Regions from separate parts of the Pseudomonas sp. PHC1 genome, predicted to be linked through region 3. Evidence: predicted binding sites of a transcription regulator. Region 3 holds the regulator's gene; each other region holds the start of a gene.
The links. The regulator FliA, encoded in region 3, starts transcription of late flagellar genes. The targets are predictions, from matches to a motif close to CTAAAGTTTNNNNNNNNNNNGCCGNTAA.

Region 1: flgM (flagellar biosynthesis anti-sigma factor FlgM) is a predicted target of FliA. The motif match lies at 2,148-2,175, and genes of this name have one in related genera.
Region 2: ACKJSM_RS00915 (flagellar protein MotY) is a predicted target of FliA. The motif match lies at 2,788-2,815, and genes of this name have one in related genera.
Region 4: ACKJSM_RS21040 (methyl-accepting chemotaxis protein) is a predicted target of FliA. The motif match lies at 2,796-2,823, and genes of this name have one in related genera.

What each region holds. Positions count from the first base shown of each region.
Region 1 covers NZ_JBJXHJ010000001.1:490,718-495,658, reverse strand. The annotation lists gene cheR (protein-glutamate O-methyltransferase CheR) at 1-180, opposite strand, end outside; gene ACKJSM_RS02245 (chemotaxis protein CheV) at 228-1,160, opposite strand; gene flgA (flagellar basal body P-ring formation chaperone FlgA) at 1,243-2,004, shown strand; gene flgM (flagellar biosynthesis anti-sigma factor FlgM) at 2,211-2,537, shown strand; gene ACKJSM_RS02230 (flagella synthesis protein FlgN) at 2,586-3,053, shown strand; gene ACKJSM_RS02225 (flagellar brake protein) at 3,149-3,895, shown strand; gene ACKJSM_RS02220 (MFS transporter) at 3,956-4,941, opposite strand, start outside.
Region 2 covers NZ_JBJXHJ010000001.1:200,311-205,251, forward strand. The annotation lists gene ACKJSM_RS00895 (bacterioferritin-associated ferredoxin) at 1-35, opposite strand, end outside; gene ACKJSM_RS00900 (peroxiredoxin) at 327-929, shown strand; gene rnt (ribonuclease T) at 1,004-1,678, opposite strand; gene pyrC (dihydroorotase) at 1,675-2,721, opposite strand; gene ACKJSM_RS00915 (flagellar protein MotY) at 2,882-3,790, shown strand; gene ACKJSM_RS00920 (argininosuccinate synthase) at 3,920-4,941, shown strand, end outside.
Region 3 covers NZ_JBJXHJ010000010.1:65,207-70,147, forward strand. The annotation lists gene ACKJSM_RS15375 (chemotaxis protein CheA) at 1-1,508, opposite strand, end outside; gene ACKJSM_RS15380 (protein phosphatase CheZ) at 1,563-2,351, opposite strand; gene ACKJSM_RS15385 (chemotaxis response regulator CheY) at 2,369-2,740, opposite strand; gene fliA (RNA polymerase sigma factor FliA) at 2,908-3,648, opposite strand; gene fleN (flagellar synthesis regulator FleN) at 3,645-4,475, opposite strand; gene flhF (flagellar biosynthesis protein FlhF) at 4,589-4,941, opposite strand, start outside.
Region 4 covers NZ_JBJXHJ010000018.1:126,028-130,968, reverse strand. The annotation lists gene ACKJSM_RS21065 (FMN-dependent NADH-azoreductase) at 1-2, opposite strand, end outside; gene ACKJSM_RS21060 (LysR substrate-binding domain-containing protein) at 130-1,038, shown strand; gene ACKJSM_RS21055 (MmcQ/YjbR family DNA-binding protein) at 1,035-1,394, shown strand; gene ACKJSM_RS21050 (DUF1294 domain-containing protein) at 1,391-1,819, opposite strand; gene ACKJSM_RS21045 (undecaprenyl-diphosphate phosphatase) at 1,816-2,646, opposite strand; gene ACKJSM_RS21040 (methyl-accepting chemotaxis protein) at 2,951-4,585, shown strand; gene pnuC (nicotinamide riboside transporter PnuC) at 4,668-4,941, shown strand, end outside.

The DNA.
Region 1 (4,941 bases), on a different contig from region 3:
GCTGCGCGGCTGGGTCTGGATGCGCTGAACCAGCTCACCCAGGGACTTGATGCCTTGCTGCTCCATCAGTTTGTTGAGACGGCTCGACACCAGATACTGCTTGTTTTCACCGAGCAAAATGCCACAGGCTTTTTCCAGGAAGACCCGGAACTGTTCGAAATCCAAATTACCCGTAGACAAATGATGCCGCCTCTTAAATCGTGTTGAACGCCAGGGGCAGAAGGCCCTTAGCTGATGTCTGCTGCTTTGATCCGGTCGACTACCCGGGATGCCAGGTCATCAGGACGGAACTTGGCCAGGAAGTCATCGGCACCGACTTTCTTGACCATCGCCTGATTGAACACACCCGACAACGAAGTATGCAGGATGATATGAAGCTTTTGCATGCGAGGGTCGCTGCGGATCTCGGCCGTCAGGGTGTACCCGTCCATCTCCGGCATTTCGATGTCGGAGATCATCATCAGGAACTCTTCTTCCGGCTTCTTGCCCTCGTCGACCAGCTTGCGCAGGTAATCCAGCGCCTGCTTGCCGTCGTTCAACGCCACCACTTCGACACCGACCGTCTGCAGGCAACGCGTCACCTGCTTGCGCGCCACCGACGAGTCATCGACCGTCAGCACCCGCAACGACAACGCCTTGCTCTGGGTCTCGACATCCACCACGCCGACCGAAATCGCTTCCGGGGTCGGCGCGACTTCCGCCAGCACCTTCTCGACGTCGATGATTTCGACTAACTGATTGTCGACCCGAGTCACAGCGGTCAGGTAATGATCGCGTCCGGTGCCCTTGGGCGGCGGATGAATCTCTTCCCAGTTCATGTTCACGATACGTTCCACCGAGCGCACCAGGAAACCCTGAGTCTTGGTGTTGTATTCCGTGATGATCACAAACGGACTGTTCTTGTCTTTCAAAGCACCGGAGCCGGTCGCCATCGCCAGATCAAGGATCGGAATGGTCGCCCCCCGGATATTCGCCACCCCGCACACGACAGGACTGGACTTGGGCATCAGCGTCAGTTGCGGGCACTGCAGCACTTCCCGAACCTTGAACACGTTGATCCCGTAGAGCTGCTGACCGTCGAGACGGAACAACAACAGCTCCAGGCGATTCTGCCCCACCAGTTGCGTGCGCTGGTTCACCGAATCCATTACACCAGCCATGCCCAGACTCCTACACCAACGCCAAGTGTTGTTGCGACGCACATTCATTGCTAAACGGCACGGCGCTTGCTTTTTAACTCGTATGAACGCTCAAACGACATTTTTCCGACGCCTGACATCTCCCCTCCGCAGAGGGCTTTGCGCGATGTCCGCCGTTTGCCTGTTTTTCGCTGGCAGCCCTGCCATTGCTGATGCGGTTACCTTGCCTGACATGCTTATCGGCGTCACTCAGGGCTTTCTTGAATTCACCGTAGAAGACTATCTGGCCACCAGTCAAACGGAAGGCCGATATGAAATCGAGGTCAACCAGCTCGATCCACGCATGCGCATGCCTATGTGCGACAAGGAATTGACAGCGACACTGGAGAGTCCGGCACGTCCTCTGGGCCGTGTCACGGTCAAGGTCCGCTGCGAAGGCGCCTCCCCCTGGACGGTGTTCGTGCCCGCTCAAGTCCGCCTGTTTCGCGAGATTGTCACCACCACGCGGCCACTCAAGCGCGCCGGCATTATCGAGCCCCAGGACGTGACCTTGCGCGAGCGCGACGTCAGCACGATCAACCAGGGTTTCCTGACGTCGGTGGATGAAGCCATCGGGCAGAAATTGACCCGACCAACGGTCGCCGATCAAGTCATTACCCTGGTGCATCTGGAACAGGCGGAAGTGGTTCGCAAGGGCGATCAAGTGGTGATCATCGCCCGCAGCGGCACCCTCGCCGTCCGGATGCCGGGCGAAGCCCTGTCCAACGGTGGCCTGAAAGAACAGATTCGGGTGAAAAACCTCAATTCCCAACGGGTTATCAAGGCGCAGGTGATCGCGCCCGGCCAGGTGGAAGTGGCCATGTAGCGGTAATGTGAGCGGCAGGATGAACGGATATTTGAAAAGCCCCTGAGTACTCAAGCAGAAAACTGGCGCTGACCAGAGCTGTTCCCTAAACTGTGCCGCAGCAGGATCTGCTACGGCGCATGCAAGCTCATTGCTAAATGAGCCTAAAGTTTTCCAGGGGATGGCCGAGAACATGGCAAGCGTCCAAATTCCCAGAGGTTTTTAACATGGTCATCGATTTCAGCCGTTTGAACAGCTCCTCGTCACTTACGGGCAGTACACGTACCAGCAACGCCAAGGAAACCGCCGAAACCGGCACCTCCGCGCCGCTGAATACCCCGGCCGAACAGGCCAGTACCGCAAAAAGCGGGGAATCGGTACACCTCAGCAATGAGGCTCAACAGTTGCAGAAGATCACTGACAAGCTGCGCGATCAGCCTGCCGTCGACAAGGCCCGTGTGGCCGAGTTGAAAGCAGCGATTGCCGATGGCAGCTACAAGGTCGACAGCAACCGTGTAGCCAGCAAACTGCTCAACTTCGAAGCCCAGCGCTAGGCCTCGGTCAGCGCCAGGCTTTTGGACGCTTAAAACCCAAGGCCAGCCATGCACGACACTAATTTATTGCAACTGATCATCGACGACTTTGCTCCAGCTCAACAATTGCTGGAGTTACTGCAAACCGAGTCCCTCGCCTTGCACGGTCGCGACATGCCTTTGCTGGAAGAGATTCTGGCGCGCAAGCAGGCATTGATCATTCTGCTCGAACAGCATGGCCGCAAACGCAGCGAAATCCTCGCCAGCCTCAATCTGTCGATCGATCGCGCCGGTCTGGAACAACTGGCCAGCCAGTCGAGCATCGGCGACCAGTTGCTGAGCCAGAGTGATGTCCTGACCGATCTGATCGCCCAGTGCCAGGCCGCCAATGCCAGAAATGGCCAGTCGATCGTCATGCAGCAGGCCGCCACGGCCAATCAGCTGAAAATCCTCACCGGCGGCGAGCCACCCGCGCTCTACGATGCCAGTGGCACCTTCTCCAAACTGCAGAAACCACGGGCGCTCAGCCAGGCGTGATGCTTTCTTCCATGCTTGCGCCCTATCAACGTGCGAAACATGCTGGCAAAATACTGGCCAGCCGTAGTCAAATTTTGTCTGGAGATTGATTTAACGTGTCCAACGTCCTCAGCGCGGATGATGCTCCGCAGCCCCCAAAGGTGCTCACTACACCTCTGGAAATCTCCAGCAACCTGCGCCAGCTGCAAGAAAGCCATGATCCACTGATCATCACCTTCCACGAGCGCAGCCAGCGCTTCCAGAGCTACTTGATCAAGGTTGACCGGGAAACCGCCACGATTGCCCTGGATGAAATGATCCCGCGCGATGGCGAACGTTTTCTGCTCGCCGGCGAGCCATTCAAGGTCGAAGGTTTTCATGACGGTGTGCGCATTGCCTGGGAATGTAACGGCACGCTTAAAATCGAAGAATCCAGTGGCGATCGCTTCTACACCGGCGACCTGCCCGCCGAAGTGGTTTATCACCAGCGCCGCAATGCTTTCCGCGCCGCCCTGAAGCTGACCGACCTGGTCAGCGTCGAACTGGGTGGCGAAAAACTCAAGTCGCCTATCGGCGGCAAACTGCTGGATATCTCGGCCACCGGCTGCAAACTGCGCTTCGAAGGCGACATCACCGACCGTCTGCAACTGGGTCAGGTCTACGATCGGCTGATCGCCGCGCCGCTGTTCGGCAACCAACCAGCCTCCGTCGAATTGCGCTACCTGCACTTCGAAGAAAAACTCAACATCACCTTCGCCGGCCTGCGCTTTCACAACATCAGCGGCCCGGCGGCGCGCAACGTCGAGCGTTTCGTTTATCAACTGCAACGCGAAGCGCGTCGGTTCGATAAAGACGACCTCTGATCGGCAGGCATGAAAAAACGGGCAGTCACTGCGGTGACTGCCCGTTTTTTTATGCCTGAATCAAGGTCTGGCGGGGCTGATGTCCGGCCCCTCACCTTCGATTGTCGAATCGGTTGGTGCGACAGGTTCTGGCTCGGGTTCAGGTTCAGGCTCCGGAGCGACCGTATTCTGCATCTGCTCCTGCACCACCTGCTCATCAACCCGCGGGTCAAGCGCCGCCACCAGCGGTGAACTGGACATGCTGTCCGGCATCGCCACGTGATGCAGCGGCGCATCGTCGACCTGGTGCAGATTGGTCACGGCTTTCGGCCGGATCCGCCACACCAGCACCAACGCGAAAAAGGTGAAGAACGCGTACAGGCTCTGCGGCCCGAACAGTTTCATCAGCACGCCGGCCGCCAGCGGCCCGACACTGGCGCCCACGCCGTAAGTCACCAGCAACATCGCCGTCAGCGACACCCGACGCTCGCCTTCGACGTGGTCATTGGAGAACGCTACCGCCAGCGGGTACAGGCAAAACTGCACCAGCGAGCAGAGGAAGCCGACCACGAACAGCACCTCCAGCGGCACTTGCGGCAGGATCGCCAGCGGTAATGCAGCGACCGCCAGGAACAGCGCAAAGCAACGGATCAGCAGCGCCCGGTCATAGCGGTCGGACAACCACCCCAGCGGCCACTGCACCACGAGCCCGGCAAAAATGCAGCTCCCCATGAACAGACCGACCTGTTCGGTGGACAGCCCCTGCTGCGAGGCATACAGCGGCGCCAGGCCGTAGAACGAACCGATGATCAGCCCTGCCCCGAGCACCGTGCTCAGCGACTGTGGCACGCGCTTGATAAAGAAGCGCGGCTCCATCGGCGCCGGATGCAGCGGCGCCGGGTGAATCCGTCGGGTCAGCGCCACCGGCACCAGACACAGAGCGAAGCACAGCGCGACCAGCATCAGCAGTTCCAGACCAAGACCCGGGTGCATGACCAGAATCAGCTGACCGAGCACCAGCCCCAGATACGACGCGATCATGTAGCCGCTGAACACCAGTCCCCGCT
Region 2 (4,941 bases), on a different contig from region 3:
CCGTCGGTGACGCCAGTGCAGAGGCAAACATACATAAGTGAGAACCGTCGCTGGTTGTGACTCAATTGCGATGGATCTTAATGTTAACGAGAATGATTGTCAAAGTGCTTTCCCAAGGGTTTTCGTCGCCAATGGCTGTGACTGACGAACGGTGGTACATGGCTGAATGCCAGCCGGGATTTCGCGAAAAACCTTTAAGGACAGTCGAAAAACGCAGTGTATGATGGTCGGCCCTTGCGAAGGGGGTTCGTGTCACAGGGCTGTCGCCTGAGGGTGGCAGGCTGGCGCGAGCCCTGAACTTCAAGTTTCTACACCAGGAGATATCAATGAGCGTACTCGTAGGCAAACAAGCCCCTGACTTCACCGTCCCGGCCGTACTCGGCAATGGCGAGATCGTTGACAGCTTCACCCTGTCCTCGGCCATCAAAGGCAAATACGGCCTGGTGTTCTTTTACCCGCTGGACTTCACCTTCGTCTGCCCGTCCGAGCTGATCGCTCTGGATAACCGCATGGCCGACTTCAAGGCGCGCAACGTTGAAGTGATCGCTGTGTCGATCGACTCGCACTTCACCCACAACGCCTGGCGCAACACCCCGGTCAACAATGGCGGCATCGGCCAGGTGAAATACACCATGGCTGCCGACATGAAGCACGACATCGCCAAGGCCTACGACGTTGAGTCCGAAGGCGGCGTGGCTTTCCGTGGCGCGTTCCTGATCGACGACAAGGGCGTTGTCCGCTCGCAGATCGTCAACGACCTGCCGCTGGGCCGTAACATGGAAGAGCTGATCCGTCTGGTCGACGCGCTGCAATTCCACGAAGAGCACGGCGAAGTCTGCCCTGCCAACTGGAAAAAAGGCGACAAAGGCATGAACGCTTCGCCAGAAGGCGTGGCGGCTTACCTGACCGAGAACGCTGCTGCCCTGTAAGGCGTAACGTCGAGGTACAAAAAAACCGGCCTACGTGGCCGGTTTTTTCATGCTCAGAGGAAATCCGACGAGGATCAGTCGTCGAAGTCTTCCCAGCCACCCATCTGTTTCCAGCGGTTGACGATACCGCAGAACAGTTCGGCCGTCTTCTCGGTGTCGTAACGTGCCGAATGCGCTTCACGACCATCGAAGTCGATGTCGGCGGCCTGACAGGCCTTGGCCAATACGGTTTGACCGTAAGCCAGACCGGCGAGGGTCGCGGTGTCGAAGCTGGAGAACGGATGGAACGGATTGCGCTTCATGTCCAGCCGCGCGACGGCGGCGTTGAGGAAGCCCAGGTCGAAGCTGCTGTTGTGGCCGACCAGGATCGCCCGCTTGCAGCCGTTGGCCTTCAAGGCCTTGCGCACGCCACGGAAGATGTCGGTCAGCGCCGTTTCTTCGCTGACGGCCATGCGCAACGGGTGGTCGAGCTTGATCCCGGTGAACTCCAGCGCCGCCGCTTCAACGTTGGCGCCTTCGAACGGCTCAACGCGGAAGAAGTAGGTGTGATCCGGGTAGACGAAACCCTTTTCATCCATGGCGATGGTGGTCGCGGCAATCTCCAGCAACGCATCGGTGGCCGAGTTGAAGCCACCGGTTTCTACGTCGACGACAACCGGCAGGTAGCCGCGAAAGCGTGCTGCCATTGGATGGCGCGAACCGCCGCCACCTTGACCGTCCAGTTCGTCGTCGAAATGGTCTTCACTCACGCGTGTTCCTCCAGCAGGCGCCAGCGCAGTTTTTCACCGGCGCGCAGCGGGATAACGGTCAGCTCGCCGAAAGGCAGGCTGGTCGGGGCGGTCCATTCTTCACGAACCAGGGTGATGCGATCGGTGTTTGCCGGCAGGCCGTAAAAACGTGGGCCGTTCAGGCTGGCGAACGCTTCGAGCTTGTCCAGCGCATTGCGCTGTTCGAAGGCTTCGGCATACAGCTCGATGGCGGCGTATGCGGTGTAGCAGCCGGCACAGCCGCAGGCGGCTTCCTTGGCGTGCTGGGCGTGCGGCGCCGAGTCGGTACCGAGGAAGAACTTGGCGCTGCCGCGGGTGGCGGCGTCGAGCAGGGCTTCCTGGTGCGTGTTGCGCTTGAGGATCGGCAGGCAATAGAAGTGCGGCCGGATCCCACCCACCAGCATATGGTTACGGTTGTAGAGCAGGTGATGCGCAGTGATGGTCGCGCCGACGTTGGCCGGAGCCTCGTTGACGAACTGCACGGCATCGCCGGTGGTGATGTGTTCGAACACCACTTTCAGTGTCGGGAAACGCTCGACCACGCGACGCATGTGCTCGTCGATGAAGATTTTTTCGCGGTCAAACACGTCGACGTCGCCACGGGTGACCTCACCGTGGATCAACAGCGGCATGCCGACTTCGGCCATCGCTTCCAGCGCCGGGAAAATCTTGTCGATGCTGGTGACTCCGGAATCGGAGTTGGTGGTGGCGCCGGCCGGGTACAGCTTGGCGGCGTGCACGAAACCGCTGGCCTTGGCCTGACGGATTTCTTCAGGCTGGGTGCGATCGGTGAGGTACAGCACCATCAGCGGCTCGAAACGACTGCCGGCCGGGCGGGCAGCGAGAATCCGCTGGCGATAGCCGTCGGCTTCAGCGGCGTTGCGCACCGGAGGTACCAGGTTGGGCATGATGATGGCGCGACCAAAGGTGCGCGCGACATCCGCAACGGTATTGGTCAACACGGCACCATCGCGAAGATGAATGTGCCAGTCGTCGGGACGCAGCAGGGTCAGGCGGTCGGACATGAGGGGATTCCAGGCGGGTCAAACTGAGGCGAATGCTACCGGAAAAGACTCTTGCAGGCACTCGCTATCAAGTTTTGTGACGAGCGTCCGATATCCCATAGGTATGCCGTAAAGATGTATGTCTCGGTCTTTTTTGTTGTAGAAGCCAATGGAGCCTCCCGTGCGCCAGCGATATTTAGCCTTGCTCAGTGTGTTTGCCAGCCTTCCCGCGATGGCACTGACCTACCAGACCCGTCTGGAGAACATTGAGTGGACGGTCGAGGGCGACAAGTTCGAGTGCCGTCTGACGCAACCGATCACCGATTTCGGCTCGGGGCAGTTCGTGCGCAAGGCCGGCGAGCAGGCGACCTTTCGCCTGAACGCCTACAACGCCATGCTCGGCGGTGGTTCGGCGACCTTGCTGGCGGCGGCTGCGCCGTGGCAGCCGGGACGTGGCGACATCAATCTGGGCACGGTTCGGCTGGGCAGCGGCAACGTGCTCTTCAACAGTTCTCAATCCCAGGCCGGGCAACTGATCAGCGGACTTATGGACGGTCGCAGTCCGGTAGTACGCAGGGCATCGGGCGATGGTCGGGTGTCGGAAGTGCGCCTGTTGCCGGTCAAGTTCAGCAAGGCGTTCAACGACTATCAGACCTGCGTGGCGAAACTGCTCCCGCAGAATTTCGATCAGGTCAAACAGTCGCAGATCGGCTTCCCCGGCGAAGGCACCGAACTGGACGCCGCCGCCAAGGCCAAGCTGCAAGTCATGCTCGAGTACATGAAGGCCGATCCGACGGTCAATCACATCGAACTCGACGGCCACTCCGACAACAGCGGCAATCGCCTGACCAATCGCGAACTGTCGCGCCGTCGTGCGCTGGCCGTGGTCGATTTCTTCAAGGCCAACGGCATCCAGGAGTCGCAGATCACCGTGCGTTTCCATGGTGAGCGCTACCCATTGGTGCCAAACACCAACGCCGCCAATCGGGCCAAGAACCGCCGGGTCAACGTGCACCTTGCGCGAGTGGCGCCGACCACCGCTCCGGCACCTCAGGCCAGCACCCCGGCCAACGCAGCGGCGACTTCCTGACTCAGCGGTCATCGTCGCCCTCTCGACAGATTCTGTCGCTTTGTCGTCTTAAGCTGTCGCGCCTCTGTAAATTATCGCGTTTGAGCGGTAGACTCCTCGGCTTTCCGTAGAACCCCGTGGAGTGATGGCATGGCGGACGTAAACAAGGTCGTTCTGGCGTATTCCGGCGGCCTGGACACTTCGGTGATCCTCAAGTGGCTGCAGGATACTTATAACTGTGAAGTCGTGACCTTCACCGCTGACCTGGGTCAGGGCGAAGAAGTCGAGCCGGCTCGCGCCAAGGCGCAGGCTATGGGCGTCAAAGAAATCTACATCGACGACCTGCGCGAGGAATTCGTGCGTGACTTCGTGTTCCCGATGTTCCGCGCCAACACCGTTTACGAAGGCGAGTACCTGCTGGGTACTTCCATCGCGCGTCCGCTGATCGCCAAGCGTCTGATCGAAATCGCCAACGAAACCGGCGCCGACGCCATTTCTCACGGCGCGACCGGCAAGGGCAACGACCAGGTACGTTTCGAACTGGGTGCCTACGCACTCAAGCCAGGCGTGAAAGTGATCGCCCCTTGGCGCGAGTGGGACCTGCTGTCCCGCGAGAAGCTGATGGATTACGCCGAGAAGCACGCGATCCCGATCGAGCGTCACGGCAAGAAGAAATCCCCGTACTCGATGGACGCCAACCTGCTGCACATCTCCTATGAAGGCGGTGTGCTGGAAGACACCTGGACCGAGCACGAAGAAGACATGTGGCGCTGGACCGTCTCTCCGGAGAAGGCTCCCGACACCCCGCAATACCTGGAGCTGACCTACCGCAACGGCGACATCGTTGCGCTGGACGGCGTCGAAATGACTCCGGCCACCGTGCTGGCGACGCTGAACAGGATTGGTGGCGAGCATGGCATCGGCCGTCTGGACATCGTCGAGAACCGTTATGTCGGCATGAAATCCCGTGGCTGCTACGAAACCCCGGGCGGCACCATCATGCTGCGCGCTCACCGCGCCATCGAATCGATCACCCTGGACCGCGAAGTCGCTCACCTCAAAGACGAGCTGATGCCGAAATACGCCAGTCTGATCTACACCGGCTACTGGTGGAGCCCTGAGCGTCTGATGCTGCAACAGATGATCGACGCTTCCCAGGTCAACGTGAACGG
Region 3 (4,941 bases):
GCCTTGCCCGAGGCTTCGCGTTCTTCCGGCGACTCGATACCGTGGTCGACCGCGTTGCGCACCAAGTGGACCAGCGGGTCGGCCAGGGCCTCGACGAGGTTCTTGTCGAGGTCGGTCTCTTCGCCCACCAGTTCCAGGTTGATCTCTTTCTTGAGCTGACGCGCCAGGTCGCGAACCAGACGCGGGAAGCGGCCGAAGACTTTCTTGATCGGCTGCATCCGGGTCTTCATCACCGCGGTCTGCAAGTCGGCGGTGACCACGTCGAGGTTCGACACGGCCTTCTGCATCGACTCGTCGCCGCTGTTCAGGCCCAGGCGCACCAGACGGTTACGCACCAGCACCAGCTCGCCGACCATGTTCATGATTTCGTCGAGACGCGCGGTGTCCACACGCACGGTGGTCTCGGCTTCGCTCGCCGGTTTTTCCGGTGGCGGCGTCGCCGGTGCACGGGCCGGAGCCGGTGCCGCAGCGGCGGCTGGCTTGGCCGGTTCGGCTTTCGGTTCAGGCGCTTTCGCAGCAGGTTTTGCCGCAGCGGCCGGGGCCTTCGCAGCCGGCGCTGCAACCGCCGAAGCGTTGCCGGCAGTCACGACGGCACCGGTGGCGACGTCAGTGAACTTGCCTTTGCCATGCAGATCATCGAGCAGCGATTCGAACTCGTGGTCGGTGATCAGATCGCTACCGGCCGCAGCGGCTGCCGGAGCAGCCGGCGCAGGAACCGAAGCAATCGCCGACTCCAGCGCATCGACGGCAAAGTTGCCCTTGCCGTGCAACTGATCGAGCAAGGCTTCGAATTCGTCGTCGGTGATGTCCGAGCTGTCGCCCGCCGCCGGAGCAGCAGGCGCAGCGGCCGCCGGAGCCACGGCGTCGGCCGCGAACTGGCCTTTGCCATGCAACTGGTCGAGCAGCGACTCGAACTCGGCGTCGGTGATTTCATCGCTGGCCGCTTCGGCGGAAGCAGGCGCAGCGGCAGGCGCCGGGGCTTCGGCTTCGGCCTTGACGGCATTCAGCGAGTCCAGCAACTGTTCAAATTCGTTATCGGTGATGTCGCCCGAATCGCCTTCGACGACCAGCTCTTCGATCATCTCGGCAACCGGCGAAGCCGGGGCTTCATCCGCCGATTGCGGTTCGGCCAGACGCGCCAGGGCGGCCAGCAGTTCCGGGGTGGCGGCGGTGATCGGGCTGCGATCGCGGACTTCGCTGAACATGCTGTTCACCGCGTCCAGCGCTTCGAGCACCACGTCCATCAGTTCTGCATCGACGCGTCGCTCACCCTTGCGCAGGATGTCGAACACGTTTTCGGCGATGTGACAGCACTCCACCAGCTCGTTGAGCTGAAGGAAGCCGGCGCCCCCTTTTACAGTGTGGAAACCGCGAAAAATTGCGTTGAGCAGATCTGCGTCATCCGGGCGGCTTTCCAGCTCGACCAGTTGTTCGGACAGTTGCTCAAGAATCTCGCCGGCCTCAACCAGGAAATCCTGAAGGATCTCTTCATCGGCGCCGAAGCTCATTAATGGGGTGCTCCTACAGGTCTAAAAACCCAAAAAACCTAGAATTCCAAAACTCTAGAATCCAAGGCTGGATAACAAATCGTCCACATCGTCCTGACCGGACACAACGTCTTCTCGTTTATCGGCATGAATCTGCGGACCTTCACCCTGCGAGAGATGTTTTTGTGGATCTTTTTCAGCAAGCATCGCCGCACGGTCATGTTCGATGCCCGCAAAGCGGTCCACCTGGCTGGCCATGAGCACGAGCTTGAGCAGGTTGCTTTCGACTTCGGTGACCAACTGGGTCACGCGCTTGATCACCTGGCCGGTGAGGTCCTGGTAATCCTGGGCGAGCAGAATGTCGTTCAGATTGCTCGACACCGCGCGGTTGTCCGCGCTGCTGCGTGCCAGAAAACCGTCGACCCGGCGCGCCAGTTCACGGAACTCTTCAGCCCCGACCTCACGGCGCATGAAACGGCCCCAATCGGCGCTCAAGGCCTGGGCTTCGTCAGCCAGGCCATTGACCACAGGGGTCGCGCTTTCCACCAGATCCATGGTGCGGTTGGCGGCAGCTTCGGTCAGTTTGACCACGTAGCCCAGGCGCTCGGTAGCGTCGGTAATCTGCGACACTTCCTCGGCCTGCGGCATGTGCGGATCGATCTGGAAATTGACGATCGCACTGTGCAGTTCACGCGTGAGCTTGCCCACTTCCTGGTACAGGCCACGGTCACGGGTCTGATTGAGCTCATGGATCAGTTGCACCGCGTCGCCGAACTTGCCTTTCTCAAGGCTTTCGACCAGTTCGACCGCGTGTTTTTTCAGGGTCGACTCGAAATCGCCCTGTGAAGATTCGTTATGCTCCATAGCTCCCCCGCGCGTCATCAGCCGATGCGTTCGAAAATCTTCTCGATTTTTTCTTTCAGCGCCTGAGCCGTGAAAGGTTTGACCACGTAGCCGTTCACGCCGGCCTGGGCCGCTTCGATGATCTGCTCGCGCTTGGCTTCAGCAGTCACCATCAGCACCGGCAGGTGCTTGAGCTTTTCATCGGCGCGCACGTGGCGCAGCAGGTCGATGCCGGTCATGCCGGGCATGTTCCAGTCCGTTACCAGAAAGTCGATGCTGCCGCTGTTGAGCACCGGAATGGCAGTGGTGCCATCGTCGGCCTCGACCGTGTTGGTGAACCCCAGATCACGCAACAGATTCTTGATGATCCGCCGCATCGTTGAGAAGTCATCAACGATGAGGATTTTCATGTCTTTGTTCAATTCGACCTCCAAGCAGTCTTAAACGCGCCCAGCACCTGGACGCGCCATTTCAATCAATCCGGCAAAACACTCGATGACTGTCTGGAGCACAACAGAGCAAGACCGGTGCCGTTCACCACCGCACCAGCCTCGTTCACAGTGTCCCCACACTGCCTTCAGCGCGCTCGCCACTCCCCCAAACGCCCCCGCAAGCGGGCCGCGCACTGGCTGTGTAACTGGCTGACCCGCGATTCACTGACGCCAAGGACTTCACCGATCTCCTTGAGGTTCAGCTCTTCGTCGTAGTACAGCGCCAACACCAGTCGCTCACGCTCCGGCAAATTGGCAATCGCGTCCGCCAGCGCGGCCTGGAAACGTTCGTCTTCCAGATCGCGCGACGGCTCCAGATGAGCACTGGCGCCATCCTCGTGCAGCCCTTCGTGTTCGCCGTCCTGCAACAGGTCGTCGAAACTGAACAGGCGGCTGCCCAGGGTGTCGTTCAAAATCCCGTAGTAATCGTCGAGACTCAATTGGAGTTCGGCCGCAACTTCGTGATCTTTAGCGTCACGGCCGGTTTTAGCTTCAATTGCACGAATCGCGTCGCTGACCATACGGGTATTGCGGTGAACCGAGCGTGGCGCCCAGTCCCCCTTGCGTACTTCATCGAGCATCGCACCGCGGATCCGGATGCCCGCGTATGTCTCAAAACTGGCGCCCTTGCTGGCGTCGTATTTGGTCGAGACTTCGAGCAGGCCGATCATCCCGGCCTGGATCAGGTCTTCGACCTGCACACTGGCCGGCAATCGCGCCAGCAAGTGGTAGGCGATGCGTTTGACCAGTGGCGCGTAACGCTCGATCAGCTCGTACTGCGCGTCACGCGCCGACTTCTTGTAGAAATTCATACCGCTGGCGGTCATAGCACAGGTCCTGCCGTTTGCTGCACGAGGCGCTCGACGAAAAATTCGAGGTGGCCACGCGGGTTGGCGGGCAGCGGCCAGGTGTCGACCTTCTGTGCGATCGCCTTGAACGCCAGCGCGCACTTGGAACGCGGGAAGGCTTCATAGACCGCACGCTGCTTCTGCACCGCCTTGCGCACGCTTTCGTCGTAGGGCACCGCACCGACGTATTGTAGGGCGACGTCGAGGAAGCGATCCGTGACCTTGGTCAACTTGGCGAACAGATTGCGACCTTCCTGTGGGCTCTGGGCCATGTTGGCCAGGACGCGGAAGCGGTTCATGCCGTAATCGCGGTTCAGCAGTTTGATCAGCGCGTAGGCGTCGGTGATCGAGGTCGGCTCGTCGCACACCACCAGCAACACTTCCTGGGCTGCGCGAACAAAACTGACTACCGAGTCACCAATACCCGCAGCGGTGTCAATCACCAGCACATCGAGATTGTCGCCGATGTCACTGAACGCCTGAATCAGGCCGGCATGCTGGGCCGGGCTCAGGTGAACCATGCTCTGGGTGCCGGAAGCGGCCGGCACGATGCGGATCCCGCCGGGGCCCTGCAACAGCACGTCGCGCAGCTCGCAGCGGCCTTCGATCACGTCGGCCAGGGTGCGTTTGGGTGTGAGGCCCAGCAGAACGTCGACGTTCGCCAGCCCCAGGTCGGCGTCCAGCAGCATGACCCGACGGCCAAGCTCTGCCAGGGCCAGGGACAAGTTCACTGACACATTAGTCTTGCCGACGCCACCTTTGCCGCCGGTCACCGCGATCACCTGTACGGGATGCATGCTGCCCATGTTATTTCTTTACCTTGTCTTGCATAGACGGAGGCCACATTACTGGCTGCGCGTTCACAACCGGAACAATGCATGGCAGACCATCGATGTAGGTACAAAAACGGTTCATTACCTCAGCCAACCTGCTTGGTCGGACTGTGGTAGATATCAGCGAACATGTCAGCCATGGCTTCTTCGCTGGGTTCTTCCTGCATTTGCACACTGACGGCGCGGCTGACCAGTTGATGACGGCGCGGCAGATGCAGATCATCCGGAATACGCGGCCCATCGGTCAGGTAGGCGACCGGCAGTTCGTGACTGATTGCCAGACTCAGCACTTCGCCAAGGCTGGCCGTTTCATCCAGTTTAGTCAGGATGCACCCGGCGAGCCCGCAACGCTTGTAACTGTGATAAGCGGCGGTTAGAACCTGTTTCTGGCTGGTGGTTGCCAGCACCAGATAATTTTTCGACCGAATGCCACGACCGG
Region 4 (4,941 bases), on a different contig from region 3:
ATGTGGAATCTCCTGGAATGAATCGCCGGTGGCGACGGAATGGAGACAATCCTACCGACGAAACCAATAGCTGATTAGACGGCAACAATGCGATAGTTTGTCCCACTGATAGAACAGTCGGATTTCCCCATGCAAGACCTCAACGATCTCTACTATTTCGCCAAAGTGGTCGAGGCCGGCGGATTCGCCGCCGCCGGCCGCTTGCTCGGCATTCCCAAGTCGCGCCTGTCGCGGCGCATCGCCGAGCTCGAAGAACGTCTTGGCGCCCGGTTGCTGCAACGCACCACGCGACAACTGAAGCTGACGGCGGTCGGCGAGCGTTATCTGCGCCACTGTCAGGCAATGCTGCTGGAAGCGGAAATGGCCGATGAAACGGTGGCCAGCATGTCCAGCGAGCCTCGCGGACGCTTGCGAGTGTCGAGCCCGACCGGGTTGGCCCATGAAATGTTGCCGGTGGTGATCAGCAATTTCCTTGGCAAATACCCTCAGGTGCAACTGGAAGTGACACTGATCAATCGCCGGGTCGACCTGATCACCGAAGGCATCGACGTAGCGCTGCGCGTGCGCGAACACGGCGATGAAGAACCGATGCTAGTGACCCGTCGCCTGCGTCAGGCGCAGATGGTGGTGGTCGCAAGCCCTTCTTTTATGCAGGGCGTGGAAATCAATCATCCGCAGGACTTGAAGAATCTGCCGGTGCTGGGCGCCCTGGAGGCCGACCGCATGGTGCATGTGCGCCTGCTCGATCAGCACGGCAAGAGTTGCGATCTGGCGCTGGAGGCACGTTTGGGCATCGACGATTTCATCGTACGCAAGGCTTGCGTGCTGGCCGGCCAGGGTTTCACCCTGTTGCCGATGATGTATTGCGAAGCGGAGCTGAACAACGGCACGCTGGTGCAATTGCTGCCGGACTGGTCATTGCCCGGCGGCTGGCTGCAAGCGGTGTATCCGCATCGGCGCGGGGTGATGCCGGCGGTACGCGCATGGATCGATCATCTGGTCGAATCGTTCAATGCCTGTGGAGAGCGGCTGTTATGAAACAAGGGAAGATGAGCGAGCAGGATGTCGCGCAGTTTTGCCTGGCCCTGCCTGGCGCCCGGGAAGACTACAAATGGGGTGGCGTGCGGGTGTTTTCGATTGCCGGCAACAAGATGTTCGCCTTGCAGGGGCTGCGCGGTGATTCGCTGGCGTTCAAGGTCGACAAGGATCTGTTTCTCGGCCATTGCGACCGGCCGGGCATTCACCCGGCGCCGTATCTGGCCCGGGCGCAATGGATCATCATGCACCCGCCCTACCCGCTGGGCGCCGAAGAATTGCAAGGCTTGCTGCAGCGCTCCCATCAACTGGTGGTGAGCAAGCTGCCCAAGCGCGTGCAGGTCGGGCTGCTGCTCTAGAACAGCGCCAGGAGGTTCGAACCGAGGAACAACTGATCGATCCAGAACACCTGATGCAACGCCACGATCACCCAGAACAGCACCTGAAACGACACCTTGCGCGTCTTGTGCCGGAAGACCTGCTGGGCGATCAATGCGCCCGGCCAGCCACCGGCCAGTTCCACGGCGTGCAGGATGTTTTCCGGCGTACGCCAGGCGGCGGCGCGTGCCTTGCGTTTGTCCGCCCAGTACAGAAAAAACGCCAGCACGCTGACCAGTCCGTAAGCGGTCAGCGGTACCAGGGAAATCCCGCGCAGCCACATCGACAGCGAGCCGGACAGCGGCAACGCGCAGACGATCAGCAGCACCACCAGCTTCAATTTCAAGTGCTGGATATTGCCACCGGAAGGACCGCGATCCGGGCGGCGTGCTCGGGAATCACTCATGGCTTGGCTGCCGACCAGTCAACCCAGCCGAACTGCCAGGTCGCCAGAATCACCAGACCGAAGACGATCCGATACCAGGCGAACGCCGCGTAGCTGTGGCTACCGATGAACTTGAGCAGGCCGCGCACCGCGATCATGGCGAAGATGAACGCCGTGACGAACCCGATGGCGAACACCGGGAAATCTGCCGGCACGAACAGGTCCCGATACTTGTAGCCCGAATACACCGCCGCACCGACCATGGTCGGCATCGCCAGGAAGAACGAGAACTCGGTGGCGGTCTTGCGCGACAGGCCGAACAACAGGCCGCCGATGATGGTCGAGCCGGAGCGCGAGGTGCCGGGAATCATTGCCAGGCACTGGGCGAAACCGATTTTCAGCGCATCCGTCCAGCGAATGTCATCGACCGTTTCGGCGTGTACTTCATGCTGGCGCTGCTCAGCCCACAGCATCACGATCCCGCCCACCACCAGCGCGGCGGCCACGGTGATCGGGTTGAACAGATAGTGGTGAATCAGATCGGCGAAGACCACCCCCAGCACCACGGCGGGCAGGAAGGCGATCAGCAGGTTGGCGGTGAAGCGCCGAGCACTCGGCTGGGTCGGCAGGCCGATGACCACGTCGAGGATCTTGCGCCGGAATTCCCAGACCACCGCGAGAATCGCGCCGAGCTGAATGATGATGTTGAACGCCATGGCCCGCTCGCCTCCAAAATCGAGCAAGTCGGCGACAATGATCTGGTGTCCGGTACTGGAAATGGGCAAAAACTCCGTCAGCCCCTCTACAACTCCTAGAATCAATGCCTGCAAGGCCGTCCAAAGATCCATCAATCCCCCAGAGAGCGATGCGCAGAGGCATGCCCCGATAGTATTTTTTTACGTTCACTGCGTTCAGCGTAGCGGATTAAGGCTGTACCGATTCCGCGCGCACAGGATCCACACGAAACAGTCAAAATTCCGTGAAAAATCAATTTCGATTCAGGTTTTCACGCGCGGGGCCGAAATCCTAACAGACAAGCCGTAATAGCGCTGCCGCGTTCTACGACTTGGGTCGCGTATGCCCGGTCACCGAAACGTGGTTGGATGCTGGCGGTGGTTTATTACAAGAAAAAGAATCCGGAGTGACAGCGTTATGAACAGCTTGCGCAGTGTGTCGATCAGCCGACGCTTGTGGCTCATCTTGATTGTGGCGGTGGTCATGCTGCTGACATTGGGCGTGTTGATGCTCAAGCAGATCCACGATGACCTCTACCACGCCAAGGCCCAGAAAACCCAGCATGTGGTGCAGACCGCCAGCGGTTTGCTGACTTACTACCAGGGCCTTGAAGCCGCGGGCACCCTGACCCGCGAGGTGGCGCAGAAACAGGCGCTGACCGCGATCCGAGGCCTGCGCTATGACCAGAACGATTACTTCTGGATCAATGACCTCACGCCCGTGATGGTCATGCACCCGACCAATCCCAAGCTTGAAGGCCAAAACCTCTCGGCGATCCGCGACCCGGACGGTTTCGCGGTGTTCAATGAAATGGTCGCCATCGCCAAGGCCAAGGGTGCCGGCATGGTGAATTATCGCTGGCCCAAGCCCGGCGCCAGCGAACCGGTGGCCAAGACCTCTTACGTGAAATTGTTCGAGCCATGGGGCTGGGTCATTGGTTCGGGCGTGTACGTCGACGACGTGCAGGCCGAGTTCCAGGGCCAGGTGATCAAGGCATCCGTGGTCGGACTGGTCATCGCGGTGATCATGGCGCTGCTGGTGATTCTGATTGCCCGCAGCATCGTTCGCCCGTTACAGGAAACCGTGAACGCCATGGCCAATATTGCCAGCGGCGAGAGCGATCTGACCCGCAGCCTCGACACCCACGGGCAGGACGAAGTCACTCAGCTGGCCCAGCACTTCAACGCCTTCACCGCCAAGCTGCGTCGGGTGATCGGTGACTTGCAGCTGTCCGCCAGCGCACTGGGCCAGTCGTCCAGCGAACTGGGCAATGACGCGACCCAGGCCCAGCAACGCAGCCAGCAGCAGTCGCAGCAGATGGAGCTGGTAGCCACTGCCGTCAACGAGGTGACCTACGGCGTGCAGGACGTGGCAAAGAACGCCGAACATGCCGCCAGCGAAATGCGTGATGCCGAAGCCCAGGCCCAACAAGGCCAGATCAACATCGACGGCAGCCTGCAACAGATCGACAAGCTGTCCGGCACCATCGATCAGGCGGTGGAAGTCATCCGCACACTGGCGACCGAGAGCACTCAGATCGGCAGCGTGCTGGAGGTGATCCGCTCGATTGCCGAACAGACCAACCTGCTCGCCCTCAACGCCGCCATTGAAGCGGCTCGGGCTGGAGAACAGGGTCGTGGTTTTGCGGTGGTGGCCGACGAAGTGCGTTTGCTGGCTCAGCGCACGCAGAAGTCCACGGCGGAAATCCAGACGATGATCGAACGCCTGCAAAATCATTCCGAGGCCGCCGTGAAGGTGATCGGCGACAGCAGCAAGGCGTCGCAACTGACCATCGAACAGGCCGGTCTGGCCAGCGCCAGCCTCAATGCCATCGGCCAGGCGTTGCGTAACCTCAATGGCCTGAACGCCTCGATTGCCAGCGCAACGCTGCAGCAGGCGCACGTGGTCGAAGACATCAATCAGAACGTCACCCAGGCGGCGGGCCTGTCCCACAGCACGGCACTGGCGGCCGAGCAGTCGAGCGTGGCCAGCGTAAAACTCGGCCAGCTCAGCGAACAACTGAACGGGCTGCTGCGCCAGTTCCGCGTCTGATCCCTGCAACCGGCGGGAACTCGTTTCCCGCCTGTTTTTCGGTACAATCCGCTCCCTCTTTTATTCCCCCCAAGGATCCTGCATGTCCGGGCTTGAACTGTTTGCCGCCGCCCTCGGTGTGATCGCCGTGTGGCTCACGGTCAAACAGAATCCGTGGTGCTGGCCGATCGGGCTGGTCATGGTGTCGCTTTACACTTGGGTCTTCTTCGAGGTGAAGCTGTATTCGGATATGTTGCTGCAGGTGGTTTATGCCGGGCTGCAGATCTATGGCTGGTGGCAGTGGACGCGAGCCGGGACGATGCATGACGGGCGCGAAGTCAGCCGGCTCGACACCCGCTCGATTGCGCAGGGCCTGG